4 regions of the Brevibacillus sp. FSL K6-0770 genome follow, and region 3 is predicted to be linked to each of the others. Evidence: riboswitches for the same ligand, from Rfam matches in the RefSeq annotation. Region 3 holds a riboswitch; each other region holds the start of a gene.

Region 1 (3,414 bases), 500 kb from region 3:
ATGACAGCAGGGGGACGAATACGTTTCTCTTTGCTTGCGCATTTTCTAACGATCGTATCGGTCGTCGGAAAATGCTTTTTTTGTTTGGGGGATTGGTGTGGTCTGTCGAAGGGGGTAACTTGTCTCGAAATTGATGCGATTAATCGAGGCGCTGGAGTAGCTTCGCGATAGAAGCGGCTAAAATCGAAAGAGCTGAGCTGAAGCTGCCTCTCGCTTGCAGCGGTTCGTCGAATGGACCAGGGCGTCTCGCGGTTGATCTACCTGTCAAAGAGGCTACGATGACTCGCGATTAAATTCAACTTGACTAGATCTTGTACGAATGTGAGGGATCGCAAGCTTGCGAACCGGAGCCTTTTTAAGGATATCGTTGCCAGATTGTCGCCGTGAAAAAGGAGGGAGTGGCGTGGTTCAGCTTTTCATATGTCCATGGTGCGGCTATGTTGAAGAAAAAGAAGTGCCAGAGGAAAGCGAAGCAGGAATCGTTACGTGCGCTTGCTGCAACATGGCAGAAGTGGAAAGTGTGTTTGCGCGTGGAAACGGCTGCTTTGCTGAGGGGGTTGCCGTTCTGTCTTCCTGCTTGCGAGTCTTGTCAGCAAACAAAAAGAATTGTGTTGACGAATGCATTGGAATTTCTTAGAATAGGCTCAATAGCAAATCATAGTTCTTATCCAGAGAGGTGGAGGGTCTGGCCCGATGAAGCCCGGCAACCGTTGCTTTTGCGACAAGGTGCCAATTCCTGCGGGACGTTTCGTCTCGATAGATAAGAAGCGGGTGCCTCGTAGCAGTCAAGACGAACCTTCTTCTTAGCGGAGAAGGTTTTTTGATGTATGAAAAAGTGGGAACGAGGCAAACATTTGCCCAATTTCAAAGACAAGAGAGAACTGACATCTAGCAAAGAACAAAAATTCATAGTTTTCTTTATCTAGAGAGGTGGAGGGACTGGCCCGATGAAGCCCGGCAACCGTTACGCAGTTTGTGACAAGGTGCCAATTCCTGCAGGACGAAAATCGTTCTGGGAGATAAGGAGAAGGACCTTGATGCCAAACCTTCTTCTTAGCAAGAAGGTTTTTCTTATTTTTCCAAAACATGACATGAGGTGGTAATAATGAGCGCAGGTGTAATCAAAGTAGGATTGCTGGGATTGGGAACAGTAGGGGGCGGCGTCATCAAAACGATTCGCTCGCAACAGGAGAAGCTGGCGCAGCGGTTGGGCAAACGGATCGAGATTGTCAAAGCATTGGTTCGCGATTCGGAAAAAGAACGGGCGGTTCAGGTTGATCCTGCGCTTTTGACTACCGATTTTGAGGATGTGCTAAAAAGCGATGTGGACATTGTCGTGGAGGTAATGGGCGGTGTCGAGCCTACGTATGATTACGTGCGTGCCCTGATTGAAAAAGGCTGCCATGTGGTAACGGCGAACAAAGAGCTGCTCGCCAAACGCGGCCCTGAGCTTGTCGATCTGGCTAACCAGCATCAGGTGCATCTGGCTTATGAAGCGAGCGTAGCTGGCGGGATTCCGATTTTGAGTGTGCTGCGGCAGTTTTTGCGCACAAATGACATCCAAGGAGTTCGCGGTATTCTCAACGGGACGACGAACTTCATCTTGACGAAAATGGAGGCGGAACAGCTCTCTTATCAGGAAGTGCTGAAGCAGGCGCAGGAGCTGGGCTATGCGGAAGCTGATCCGCGTTCGGATGTGGAAGGTTTCGATGCCATGTACAAATTGTACATTCTCGCGCAGCTTGTGTACGGGGAGTCGTTGCCGCTTGCGGATGTCGTGCGTAAAGGAATCGCCGATTTGTCTGCCGGACACATCCGGATCGCAAGCGAGCTGGGTTACCGGATCAAGCTGATTGCCCAGGCACAAAAAGCCGAGCAAGGCATCCGCCTCTCGGTTCAGCCGACTGTGCTGCCCATTGCCCATCCGTTGGCGCAAATCCAGGATGCGTTCAATGCGGTGCAGCTCTCCGGGAACATCGTGGGCGACCTGTTGTTTACGGGCCGGGGTGCAGGCGAACTGCCGACCGCAAGCGCTGTCGTTGAAGATTTGGCTTACTTGTTGACCCAGCCATTTACGCCGCATCCTGTTTGGACAGAAAAAAATGCCGCGGCTCAGTTGGAGCAAGGGCAAGACGAACGGGTGCTGTGTTATTTGGAAGGCTCGTGTATCGCCGCCACACCTGATCGCGTGCTGCATTTCTTGCGGGAGGCTGGCGTGAACGTGACGAAATTGAAGGTGCAATTCGACTTGGGCGGTGTGCTGCGCGCGGGCTTGATCGTTACAGGTATTCGCGCAGAGCATGAGCAAGTGCTGAAAAGTGACTTCGGACTTTCCGTGCGCTGCTTCCCGCTGATCGAATCGGCATAGCTCGCAGTCTGTCTAGATCAGCGCTGATCCTTTCTACTTGCTTTTTTTATCCGAGAGCTGTTGATCGGTATCTGAAGGCCCGTTTTTCTGATTGCCGGGGAAGACGACTTTTTCCCATTTGGTCATGAAATAACTGCAGAGTATAATAAGGCCGATCGCCGATACGGTGATAATCAATCCGGTCATATGTGCCGCCTCCTTTTCGCTGGAAAAAGTGGTTCTACTATGGTCTACGAAAGCAATATGGAAAAGTTTCGCCAAAAAAGGCAACGGGCACGCCTCATTTATCATGAGCGTGCCTGTACGTGACCATCGGCTTCAATCTGAACGTTTTCCGACAGTGATTCGATTCGTTGCAGAAGCGCTGCCCCATCCGTGTCATTCATCGGTACCGCTCGTCCCAGCTCGGCATGGAACGGGAGCATCGTCAGTTCACAGGAAGCGTCTTTTGTGCAGCTTGCTTGCAGTACCATCGTCTGCCACGTTTTTGGCTCCGTCGAGCGGGTGAAAATGAAATTGCCCAAACTGTAGGCAATCCACTTGCCGTTGTAGCGTTCAAAGCCTTGCAGGACGTGAGGATGACCACCGACGATCAAGTCTGCTCCTGCGTCAATGTAAGCTTTGGCCAATTCTTTTTGGTGATCGACGGGAAAGTCTTCCCGTTCCTTGCCCCAATGGGCGATCACGACGACGAGATCAGCGTGTGCCTTTGCTTGTTGAATCGCTTGGACGGCTTTGGCGGAATCATAGGAGCCAGCCAGTCCAGGCTGTTTCTCCGTGGCGAACCAGCTGACTTCGGGAATGACCCGGCTGAATCCGAGCAAGGCGAGCTTGATGCCGTTTCGCTCCACCACGACGGGAGTGAAGGCTTCCACAGAGTCTTTGCCGCCGCCGAGGTAAGCGATCCCGTTTTTGGCAAGCGCGTCAAACGTGTCGAGCAATCCGGCCACGCCCTGATCCATCGAATGGTTGTTTGCCAGGTTGACCGCATCGATCCCTGCTGCTTTCATCGCAGGCGCAGCCAAAGGAGAGGACTTGTAAACGTA
Region 2 (3,414 bases), 380 kb from region 3:
ATCCCCACCGAAAGCCTCAGCAATCGATCGCACACGCCGACATACGCCCGCACTTCCTCGGGGATGTCTGCGTGAGTCTGTGTCGCCGGGTACGTACACAACGACTCTACCCCGCCAAGACTTTCCGCAAAGGAGACGACGCGCAAATTTTGCAGAAACAAGCCCACCTGCTCCTGGGAGCGTACCCGGAACGAAACCATGCCGCTGTATCCGCTCGCCTGGCTCGCCTGAATCTCATGCCCGGGATGCTCTTCCAGTCCGGGGTAAAACACTTCGGCAACGGCTGGATGTTCTTTCAGCTTTTTCGCTACCGCGAGCGCATTCGACTGGTGTCTGTCCATGCGCAGCGCCAACGTTTTCATGCCGCGCACCAGAAGCCAGCTATCCTGCGGCCCCAGCACCGCGCCGATCGAATTGTGCAAAAACCGGATTTTTTCCGACAACTCCTCGCCCTTTGTAACGATCAACCCTGCCAGCACATCGTTGTGTCCGCCCAAATACTTCGTTGCGCTGTGCAAAATCACATCAGCCCCAAGCTCTAGCGGGCGTTGACAATACGGAGTCATGAACGTGTTGTCTACAATCGTCAGAAGCCCGTGTTGCTTGGCCAAGCTGGTTATTTCACGAATATTTGTAATCTGCATGAGCGGATTGGTCGGCGTCTCGACGAAAATCGCTTTCGTCTCTGCGCGCAGCGCCTTTTTCACCGCTTCCAGATCGCGCAAATCTACGTAAGTAAAAGCAAGCCCGTAACGGGAAAGCACTTGTTCAAACAAGCGATACGTCCCGCCGTACAAATCGAGCGATACGATGAGGTGATCGCCTTGGGAAAACAACCCCATTACCGTATGGACTGCCGCCATCCCGGACGCGCAGGCAAAGCCGGCATCGCCTCCCTCTGCCTCAGCGATTGTCTCTTCCAAAACAGAACGGGTAGGATTCGCCGTCCGCGTATAGTCAAAACCTGTGCTCTGTCCCAGCGCCGGATGGCGATAAGCGGTAGCGTAGTAGACGGGGAAGCTCACCGCACCCATTTTCTCATCTTTGCCTACGCCTGCCTGAATCAATTTTGTTTCCAGTCTCATACCGTAATTCTCTCCCTCCAATGATGTCGAGGGGCATGAAAAAAGCCCCCTTTCCTCTGAAAGAAGGCTTTGTTTACGTCGCCGTAAGCAAGACCTTCTCATCTTTCAGAGTTAAAAAACTCTGCAGGAATTAGCACCATTATCTCCCCGTATGAACGAACATACAGGTGATTGGTTGCCGGGCATCATCGGGCCAGTCCCTCCGCCTCTCTGGATAAGAAGTTTGCTATTCAATTTGAATGACCTAATACTAAAGGATAGCGCTGTTTCTTGTCAACAAGATTTTCCACAAGAGTGTGACAACCGCGCCTACGCTTTTTTCAAGGCGTCCATGACCTGATTGTCCAGCTTCGCTGCGGCATTTTTGTCGTATGTCTTTTCGTACTGAGGCTCTACGGATATGCGCGAACCGTAAAACATCACGTCTCTGACAGAGTCAATCGCAATCTCCGCCATCGCAAGCTTCAGGGGAACCCCTTCCAGCCGTTCTGCCTTCAGCTCGGCGCGCCCGTTGATCGCAAAAGAAGAGCCTGCCCCGATCAAATGCAGCACGACCTGCGGTTCTTTGGCGATATTGGCGAGAATGCGGGAGCGGCTGTCTACAGCAAAACGGATGAGTCCGCTGTTCACAGCAAAAGTCCAGGACAAGGAACTGACGGATGGCGCACCTGTCTCGTGATCGACTGTGGCCAACGTCACAAAGCGCTCTTTTTGCAGGAGCGCGAACAGTTCTTCCGATAAGGTTTGGGATACGGTTTCAGCCATTCGGATGCCTCCTCGTATACTTTTGTACGTCTATTGTACCCCTCCCGCAAGCCGGAGGCAAACCTTTCCTCCCCGCCTTGATTCTGGTCGGCTTTTTCCCTAAACTGGTAGAAAACAATGCTTCCAGGAACAAGGAGGTTGAAACAAGTGGCTCCTACGCCTACAGATCGGCTCATGCACAAAATAGATCAAGTCCTCCACGAGCTTCAGGAAGTGCGGAAAATGAACGAGCGCATGGATAAGATCGCCATGTTTTTGGAGGATATCCGGCTTGCTGATGTCATCCAAAATTACACAGCCCCGCGCAAGCTGCTCTGGATCAATTTCCTCGCAGGTCTTGCCCGGGGTCTTGGTTTGACGATTGGGACTGCTATCGTTCTCGCACTGCTCGGTTCGCTACTGACACAATTTCTCTCGATCCCGATCCTCGGCGACTACATCCGCGAACTGGTCGATTACGTCCAGACTTACAAACAGCCGTAACAGCAGCTACTTGTCTTTCTTTTTGTCACGATCGTCGTCATCTTCGTCACGATCGCGGTCATCGTCGTCCCGATCGTCATCGTCCCATTTGCCATCGTGTTTCTTCCAGAAGCCGTACGCTTTGCCATTCGGATGCTTGTGCTTCTTCTCATCCTCATCATGCTTAGGCGGCGCGACGATGACCTTCGTGCTCAGGACGATGTCTGCTTGCTTGACCAGCTTGTCTTTTACATACAGTTCAAGCTGAATCGCTTTGGCCGTGTACGAGCGATCTTTGTACGTCAATTCCAGCGTGTACTCGCCCTTGTCATTGGGCTTGATCTCTTTTTTCTTGCCGTCTGGTTTAATCGCGAAAAGCTTCGCCTTTTGCTTTTTGTCCCAGCCCTTGACGGTACCTTTCAGTTCGATCTGCTTTTTCTTTATGTCGTGCACAGCTGTGCCCGCAATGCTGTAGTCTACTGCCGGATTGTTGTCCGGTGTCTTATTCGGCTCAATCGCAATCGAGTCCTCGTCCACCTTTTTCCCGGCCTCATACACTTCGATCACAGCCTTGCTGCTCTTGGCATCCGTCGTCGGATTCTCGAAAGTCACACTGAAGCTGTCAACGTTATCGAGCAGCTTTTTCAGGCTGGCCTCTTTTCGCACGCCGTTATACGTGACGACAACCCGCTCCGCCCCGTGCTTGACAATCCCTTTGACTTGCCACTCTGCTTTTTTCGCGTCATAAACCGTGAACATATGGAGCAGCCTGTTTTTGTCCTCTTCCGTTTGCGCTACGAGCTTTACTTTCTCCGTGTCGGCAAGCACGCTTCCCGCAAAAGCCTGAACAGTCACATACTGCTCGGCGGACGTACCGACGGCAGGGAAGCTGACGGTAAACGAGTGCTCGCTGGTCGGCACCGTCTCGATGATATCACCGTTCGGCTTGGTCACGACCACCTTGGTCACGTCCGGTGTCACAAGACCTTTGATGTACACCTTGTCGCTTTTCGTCTGGGCGCTCACGCTGACCAGTTGCTCATCCGCTTTCGGGCTGCGCACTTCCAGCCAGATGTCGTTGTAGTAGTCGCGATAAATCCGC
Region 3 (3,414 bases):
CACCAAGCGGGAGGCCGTAGCGGAAAGCAAAATCGTCATGAAGCCCGAGACGCTTCAGCGTATTCGCGAAGGGCGGGTAGAGAAGGGGGATGTGCTGGCAGTCGCGCAAGTAGCGGGAGTCATGGCTGCGAAAAAGACGTGGGACATCATTCCGATGTGTCATCCGCTTTCCTTGACCGGGATTGATATTCGCTTCACTTTTGAAAACGAGACGACGCTGGGCCTGGAAGCAAGCGTGCGGACGACCGGAAAAACAGGCGTCGAGATGGAAGCTTTGACAGCGGTAAGCGTTGCTGCTCTTACGGTGTACGACATGTGCAAGGCGATGGACAAAGGCATGGTCATCGGGCCGACCTGTCTGTTGAGCAAATCAGGCGGAAAGAACGGCGATTTTCGTCGGGGAGAGAACTAGATTATGAGACAGAAATGGGAATCCTATCCGAGCAGCATTCGTCTTCTGGCGGTTGCTGCCATCATTTTTTCTACGGGTATGGCATGTATATGGCCGCTCGTCACGATTTACATTCACGATTACTTGGGGAAGCCGCTGCCTGTAGCGGGTTTTTTGCTGTTATTGAACCAGGGCGCGTTTTTGATCGGAAGCATCACGGGTGGCATGCTGTTTGACCGCTGGGGAAGAATGCGGACGATCATAATCGGCTCTGTCGGCATTATTTTGATTACAATCGGTCTTGGACTTACGCACGATTTTACCGTGTATACGATCCTGCTGCTGTTAAACGGGCTGTTCTACGGAACGCTGTCTCCTGTCATGAACGCGCTGGCGGTCGTTTTGTGGCCGGAAGGCGGGCGCAAAGGAATCAACATGATTTACGTCGCGTTGAATGCGGGAGTGGCGGCAGGCTCGGCGCTGGGCGGACTTTTGGCGAGCGTATCGTTTTCCTGGACCTTTTTCGGGAACGCACTCACGCAAATGATCGTTCTCGCCATCTTCGTGATCTTTTTGCCGCGCCATCTGAAAGCGGCGGAGAATCGGCCACTGCCTGCTTCGCCAGCGGGCGAGTCGGACACGAGCAAGACCGATGCTGACGGACAGCTTGGCGCACATGGCGCAGGAGAGCTTCAGCCAACGCGAAAAGTGGTTTGGGGAGCCTTGCTGTTTTTGTGCAGCGGCTTGCTGATCAGCTGGATTGTGTACGTGCAATGGACGACGGTGTTGTCGACTTACATGCAATCTTTGGGCATCTCCTTGCGCCAGTACAGCTTGCTGTGGACGCTGAATGGCGGCTTGATCCTGTTTGGTCAACCGCTGATCGCCTGGGTCATTCGCCGCTTTGCTCGCACGCTGAAAGCGCAAATGCTGCTCGGCTCCTACGTCTTTGCCTTGTCGATGCTGATTTTGTCGCAGTCGACCTCCTATGCGGGCTTCGTCGCCGCAATGTTTATCATGACGTTGGGCGAAATGCTCGTCTGGCCAGCCGTTCCTGCCGTAGCCGCACAAATTACGCCAGCAGGACGGGAAGGCTTTATTCAAGGGCTGATCGCGGGAACAGGCTCGGCAGGGCGGATGCTCGGACCGTTGCTCGGCGCGATCATTTTCCAGCACTTTCAGGCGCAAGGGCTTTTGTACATCATGGCAGGGCTTGCGCTCTTGTCCGTGGCGTTTTTCGCCTTCCACACAACGTTTTTGAATCGCCGTCAAAAGGTGGCTGTGCCAACCGCAGAAAAGATGTAGCGAAAAAAGGCGAGCGCCTGCGGGGAAGCATCTTGACACGTCGAGAGCAGGCAATGTAGTATGAAGAAGATTAAAAACAGTATATTCCGTGTGATTTACTTATGAAGAGAGGCGGAGGGACTGGCCCTATGAAGCCCGGCAGCGGATCTGCGCGTGTAGCGATGCAGATGCTGTGCCAATTCCAGCAGGAGTATTCCTGACAGATAAGGACGTGACCAAGCTGATCTCCCCCTTTTTCTGTACGGAAAAAAGGGGTTTTTGCTGTATGGGCGAAAAGAAAGGAACTGAAGAGAAATGCGTATCCAACCTTCCGACATGATTGACCGACTGCCAACCCAATTTTTCGCGACGCTGGTAGCGAAAGTAAATAAAGTCATCGCCAACGGGCACGATGTGATCAACCTGGGGCAGGGAAACCCGGACTTGCCGACTCCTCCCCACATCGTAGAAGCGCTGCAAGCACATACAGCCAACCCGCTTCACCACAAGTACCCGCCTTTTTCCGGCCGACTGGAACTGAAGCAGGCTGTTGCGCACTGGTATAAACAACAATTTGACGTAGACCTTGATCCGGAAGAAGAAGTAGCGGTTTTGTTCGGCAGCAAAACAGGACTGGTGGAAATTTGCCAGGTGCTGATGAACGCAGGCGACGTCGCGCTCGTACCGGACCCGGGCTATCCGGATTACTGGTCGGGTGTGGCGGTCGTCAATGGTCGGATGTCGATGATGCCGCTGACAGCAGAAAATCAGTTTTTGCCGGACTACAGCAAAATTCCGCAAGCCGATTTGGATCGGGCCAAGCTGATGTTTTTGAACTATCCGAATAACCCGACAGCGGTGAATGCGCCGTTTGAATTTTACGAGGAAACGATTCAATTTGCCCGCAAGCATGAGATCGTCGTCTGCCACGACTTTGCCTACGGCGCGATCAGCTACGACGGCAAAAAGCCGGTCAGCTTCATGCAGGTGCCAGGGGCAAAAGAGGTCGGTGTCGAGTTTTACACTTTGTCCAAAACGTACAACATGGCTGGCTGGCGCGTAGGTGCGATGGTCGGCAACCGCGAGCTGGTGAGACTGATCAATCTGATTCAGGATCATTATTTCGTCAGCCTGTTCGGTGCTGTGCAAATGGCAGCGGTAACCGCGATGACCGAATCGCAGCAATGCGTTCGGGATTTGGTGGCTGTCTACGAAAGCAGACGCAACGCCTTGTTCTCCAATCTGCACCGCATCGGCTGGCAAGCGCCGCCGTCCCAAGGCTCGTTTTTTGCCTGGCTCCCGGTTCCAGCCGGATTCACTTCCATCGAGTTTTCCGATTTGCTCTTGGAAAAAGCGCATGTCGTCGTTGCTCCCGGTGACGGCTTCGGCCCTACCGGGGAAGGATACGTTCGCGCCGCGCTGTTGTCGAGTGAAGAACGTCTGGCCGAAGCGGTACAGCGCATTGAGAAATTAGGACTGTTTGCCAATACCAAATAGGATGAGAACGGACCGCACTTTCCTGCATGAGAAAGTGCGGTTTTTGTTTGGAAATCAGGGGATAGCAGGAGATTTTCTGGGTAAAATGTAAGGGCCATGCGTTTTTGGAAACCAAGACAGGCAAGGCGAATAAAAATCATTCTCACCGTTGACAGATAATGATTTTCATTATAGGATGGTAATGATAATTGATCTCAGCAAGAGCGGGAGGGTACTATGCGCTATCAGATTAACGGTTACAC
Region 4 (3,414 bases), 1.2 Mb from region 3:
GGCGGCAAATACGGTTCAGTTTCCGGAACATCTGTAGCAGCGCCTCAGGTAGCAGGCGCGGCTGCTCTCATTCTGGCTCGTCATCCCAAGCTTTCTGCTCTCGACGTCAGGCAGATGCTTTATCAGACGGCGACAGATATTGGCGAAGGCGGCTGGGATCGGCAAGCGGGCTACGGTCTTCTGGACGTAAACAAGGCAGTGCGCAGTGCGCTGTCCAGCGACTTTTTGGAGCCGAACAACGTTTTGGAGAGAGCCAAGGCGTTTCCGATCGAAGCGCAAGTCCGTGGCAATCTGGGGCCAAACGATACGGTTGACTGGTTCAAGATGGACGTTCCTTACGATGGAAAAGTAAGTCTCACCGCATCCGTAAACTCAGGCGTATCTTCAGCCATGTCAGCGACTTTTTATCCGGCAAATCGTCAGCCGGTCACTTACTATATCGGGAACGGGGATACGATAACGGTTCCTGCAAAAGCTGGGCGAATGAATATCAAGCTGGTGAGAAACGGTGGAGTTAATGCGTTTACTTATGTGCTGACGAGCAAATTCACCATCAACCCGGATCGGAATGAACCGAACAATACGATGGCTACGGCAAGGCCGCTGGTGGGCAACCAGATCAGCGTGACGGGCAATTTCCATGAGGAAGGGGATCAGGATTGGTTCTCCTACTATGTCCGCGAGTACGGGCATATGGACGTGACGGTCACACCTGATAACAAGCGAGTGGACTTGGTACTTGCCATCGGAAAGCAAGAGCCGGGAAAAAATACGGTCTGGGACCCGGTATACGATAACAGCGACAGGGATAATCCTTCCGAACGTGCAAGCAAGGACGTCTCGCCAGGAAAATACTACATTCGCGTCAGCGAGTATCAGCAAAATGCAATGAACGGCGAATATCGCCTCGATCTCGCCTTTACCCCGTTGAAAAAAGATGGGAACGAGCCGAATAATACGTATAGCAAAGCTGCTCCGCTTGCCAGTGGAGGAGTCATGTCAGGAACCATTCCGGCGTCGACAGATTCAGACTGGTTTCAATTTACATTGGATGCGGAATCGTACGTCACAGTTCGCGCTCCGTTCATCCCGGTAGCAAGCGGGTTTCACATCGCCCTTTACAATGAGAAAAACATGAACGTGGCGCTTGCTTCGACAACCGAAGTGGCAGAGCGGTCAGACCAAGGCAGTGAAATTTTCGGCATACGCCTGCCTAAAGGGAAGTATTTCGTGCGCATGAGCAGCATCGTGCCTTTCAAGTACGATTCCTACAAATTGACGCTCAGCCCGCAGCCGCTCATTTCCGGCTATCGGGATATTTCTAACCACTGGGCGCGTCCGCAAATCGCCAAGCTCAGCGACAAAGGCATCATCAAAGGCTTCGACGACGCAACATTCAAGCCGGATCAGGCAGTGACCCGCGCCCAATTTGCGACCATGCTCGTTTCGACGATGCGTGTCACCGGCTCGAAAGTAGCCAGTATGTACACGGGCAAGGACGTCTTTTCCGATTTGCCAAAAAAGCACTGGGCGTACAACACCCTTGGGGTAGCTTATCAGCTCGGAGTCTTGAAGGGGTATCCAAACAGTCAACTCAAGCCTGATCAGGCGGTAACGCGGGCCGAGATGGCCACCATGATCGCCAGGGCGAAAGGGGTAGCTGTGAATAGCCGCAGCGTGTCCTCTTATCGCGATGTTCCGGTCAACTATTGGGCATCGCCGGCGATCGAGGCTTTGACGCAAAAAAAGTGGCTGAACGGATATGGCAAGACCTTCAAGCCTCAGGGAACCGCTACGCGGGCCGAGGTTGTTGTATTGATCGCCAAATCGTACCAAGTATAAAGAGGCTTGACCAGCTTGTGCAAAAGGCGCTGTCCATGCGCTACAGTCATCATCGCTCGCTTCCCGCAGGCGATTTCATCAACGTTTTGTACAGGCTGGCCTGCTTCGAACCGGAGTTGTGGGAAAAGTCTATTGACACCACCCCGAAAAACAATTATTCTATAATCCGTAATGGATACTCTTATCCAGAGCAGGCGGAGGGACTGGCCCTATGAAGCCCGGCAACCGACTAGAGCGGTGCTAACCAGCAGGACGGAAATCTGTTCTGGCCGATAAGAGGATGAAGGAAGCTAAAAGCGCTCAAACCTTTTCCTCCGAAAGATGGAAAAGGTTTTTTATTTGCGTTTACGTCGATAAAATCCTGACTCGGCTACCAAACTATTTGTATGAGGTCAAAGGAGGTATTTTCTCATGGCTTTGCAAAAAGGTCGTCGTCTGTTCACATCTGAGTCTGTAACCGAAGGACATCCGGATAAAATTTGTGACCAAATTTCCGACTCCATCCTGGACGCCATCCTGTCCAAAGATCCAAACGCTCGCGTAGCGTGCGAAACTTCTGTAACGACAGGTCTGGTTCTCGTAGCGGGTGAGATCACAACCAACACTTATGTAGACATTCAAAAGCTGGTTCGCGAAACCATTCGTGAAATCGGCTATGATCGCGCTAAGTTCGGCTTTGACGCTGACACTTGCGGTGTTATCACAGCAATCGGCGAGCAATCCGCTGACATTGCACTGGGTGTAGACCAAGCACTGGAAGCGCGCGAAGGCAAAATGACTGACGCTGAGATCGAAGCGATTGGTGCAGGCGACCAAGGTCTGATGTTCGGCTTTGCTTGCAACGAAACACCTGAGTTGATGCCATTGCCGATCAGCATGTCCCACCAACTGGCTCGTCGTTTGACCGAAGTTCGCAAAAACGGCACACTCGCTTACCTGCGTCCTGACGGTAAAACACAAGTAACGGTTGAGTACGATGGAGACAAGCCTGTTCGCATCGACACGATCGTTATCTCTACTCAACACGCTCCTGAAACAACTTTGGAGCAAATCAAACAAGACCTGGTTGAGCATGTAATCAAACCAGTAGTTCCAGCTGAACTTCTGGATGCTGAAACCAAATACTTCATCAACCCAACTGGCCGTTTCGTTATCGGCGGACCACAAGGGGATGCTGGCTTGACTGGCCGCAAAATCATCGTAGACACTTACGGCGGATACGCTCGTCACGGCGGCGGCGCGTTCTCCGGTAAAGATCCGACAAAAGTAGACCGCTCCGGTGCTTATGCTGCTCGCTATGTTGCGAAAAACATCGTGGCAGCTGGCTTGGCTGACAAGTGCGAAGTACAAGTAGCGTATGCGATTGGTGTAGCACAACCAGTATCCATCGCAGTTGATACTTTTGGTACAGGAACTGTTTCCGAAGAAGATCTCGTGAAACTCGTTCGCAAACATTTCGACCTGCGTCCAGCTGGTATCATCAAACAGCTCGACCTGCGTCGTCCTATCTACAAACAAACAGCGGCTTACGGCCACTTCGGACGCAATGACCTGAATGTTCCTTGGGAGCAA

Evidence for each region. A riboswitch is a leader RNA that binds a small molecule or an ion and turns the genes downstream of it on or off. The one in region 3 is predicted to bind S-adenosylmethionine.
Region 1: another riboswitch for S-adenosylmethionine. It lies ahead of NST23_RS17245 (homoserine dehydrogenase); the one in region 3 lies ahead of NST23_RS19920 (pyridoxal phosphate-dependent aminotransferase).
Region 2: another riboswitch for S-adenosylmethionine. It lies ahead of NST23_RS17810 (aminotransferase class I/II-fold pyridoxal phosphate-dependent enzyme); the one in region 3 lies ahead of NST23_RS19920 (pyridoxal phosphate-dependent aminotransferase).
Region 4: another riboswitch for S-adenosylmethionine. It lies ahead of metK (methionine adenosyltransferase); the one in region 3 lies ahead of NST23_RS19920 (pyridoxal phosphate-dependent aminotransferase).

What each region holds. Positions count from the first base shown of each region.
Region 1 covers NZ_JBBOBQ010000001.1:3,670,290-3,673,703, reverse strand. The annotation lists SAM riboswitch class I at 662-767, shown strand; SAM riboswitch class I at 916-1,026, shown strand; gene NST23_RS17245 (homoserine dehydrogenase) at 1,106-2,368, shown strand; gene NST23_RS17240 (hypothetical protein) at 2,402-2,554, opposite strand; gene NST23_RS17235 (CapA family protein) at 2,656-3,414, opposite strand, start outside.
Region 2 covers NZ_JBBOBQ010000001.1:3,791,187-3,794,600, forward strand. The annotation lists gene NST23_RS17810 (aminotransferase class I/II-fold pyridoxal phosphate-dependent enzyme) at 1-1,085, opposite strand, end outside; SAM riboswitch class I at 1,181-1,306, opposite strand; gene NST23_RS17815 (pyridoxamine 5'-phosphate oxidase family protein) at 1,395-1,850, opposite strand; gene NST23_RS17820 (DUF5665 domain-containing protein) at 2,025-2,333, shown strand; gene NST23_RS17825 (hypothetical protein) at 2,340-3,414, opposite strand, start outside.
Region 3 covers NZ_JBBOBQ010000001.1:4,174,893-4,178,306, reverse strand. The annotation lists gene moaC (cyclic pyranopterin monophosphate synthase MoaC) at 1-412, shown strand, start outside; gene NST23_RS19925 (MFS transporter) at 416-1,696, shown strand; SAM riboswitch class I at 1,793-1,906, shown strand; gene NST23_RS19920 (pyridoxal phosphate-dependent aminotransferase) at 1,991-3,172, shown strand; gene NST23_RS19915 (hypothetical protein) at 3,389-3,414, shown strand, end outside.
Region 4 covers NZ_JBBOBQ010000001.1:5,420,135-5,423,548, reverse strand. The annotation lists gene NST23_RS25780 (S8 family peptidase) at 1-1,842, shown strand, start outside; SAM riboswitch class I at 2,021-2,121, shown strand; gene metK (methionine adenosyltransferase) at 2,254-3,414, shown strand, end outside.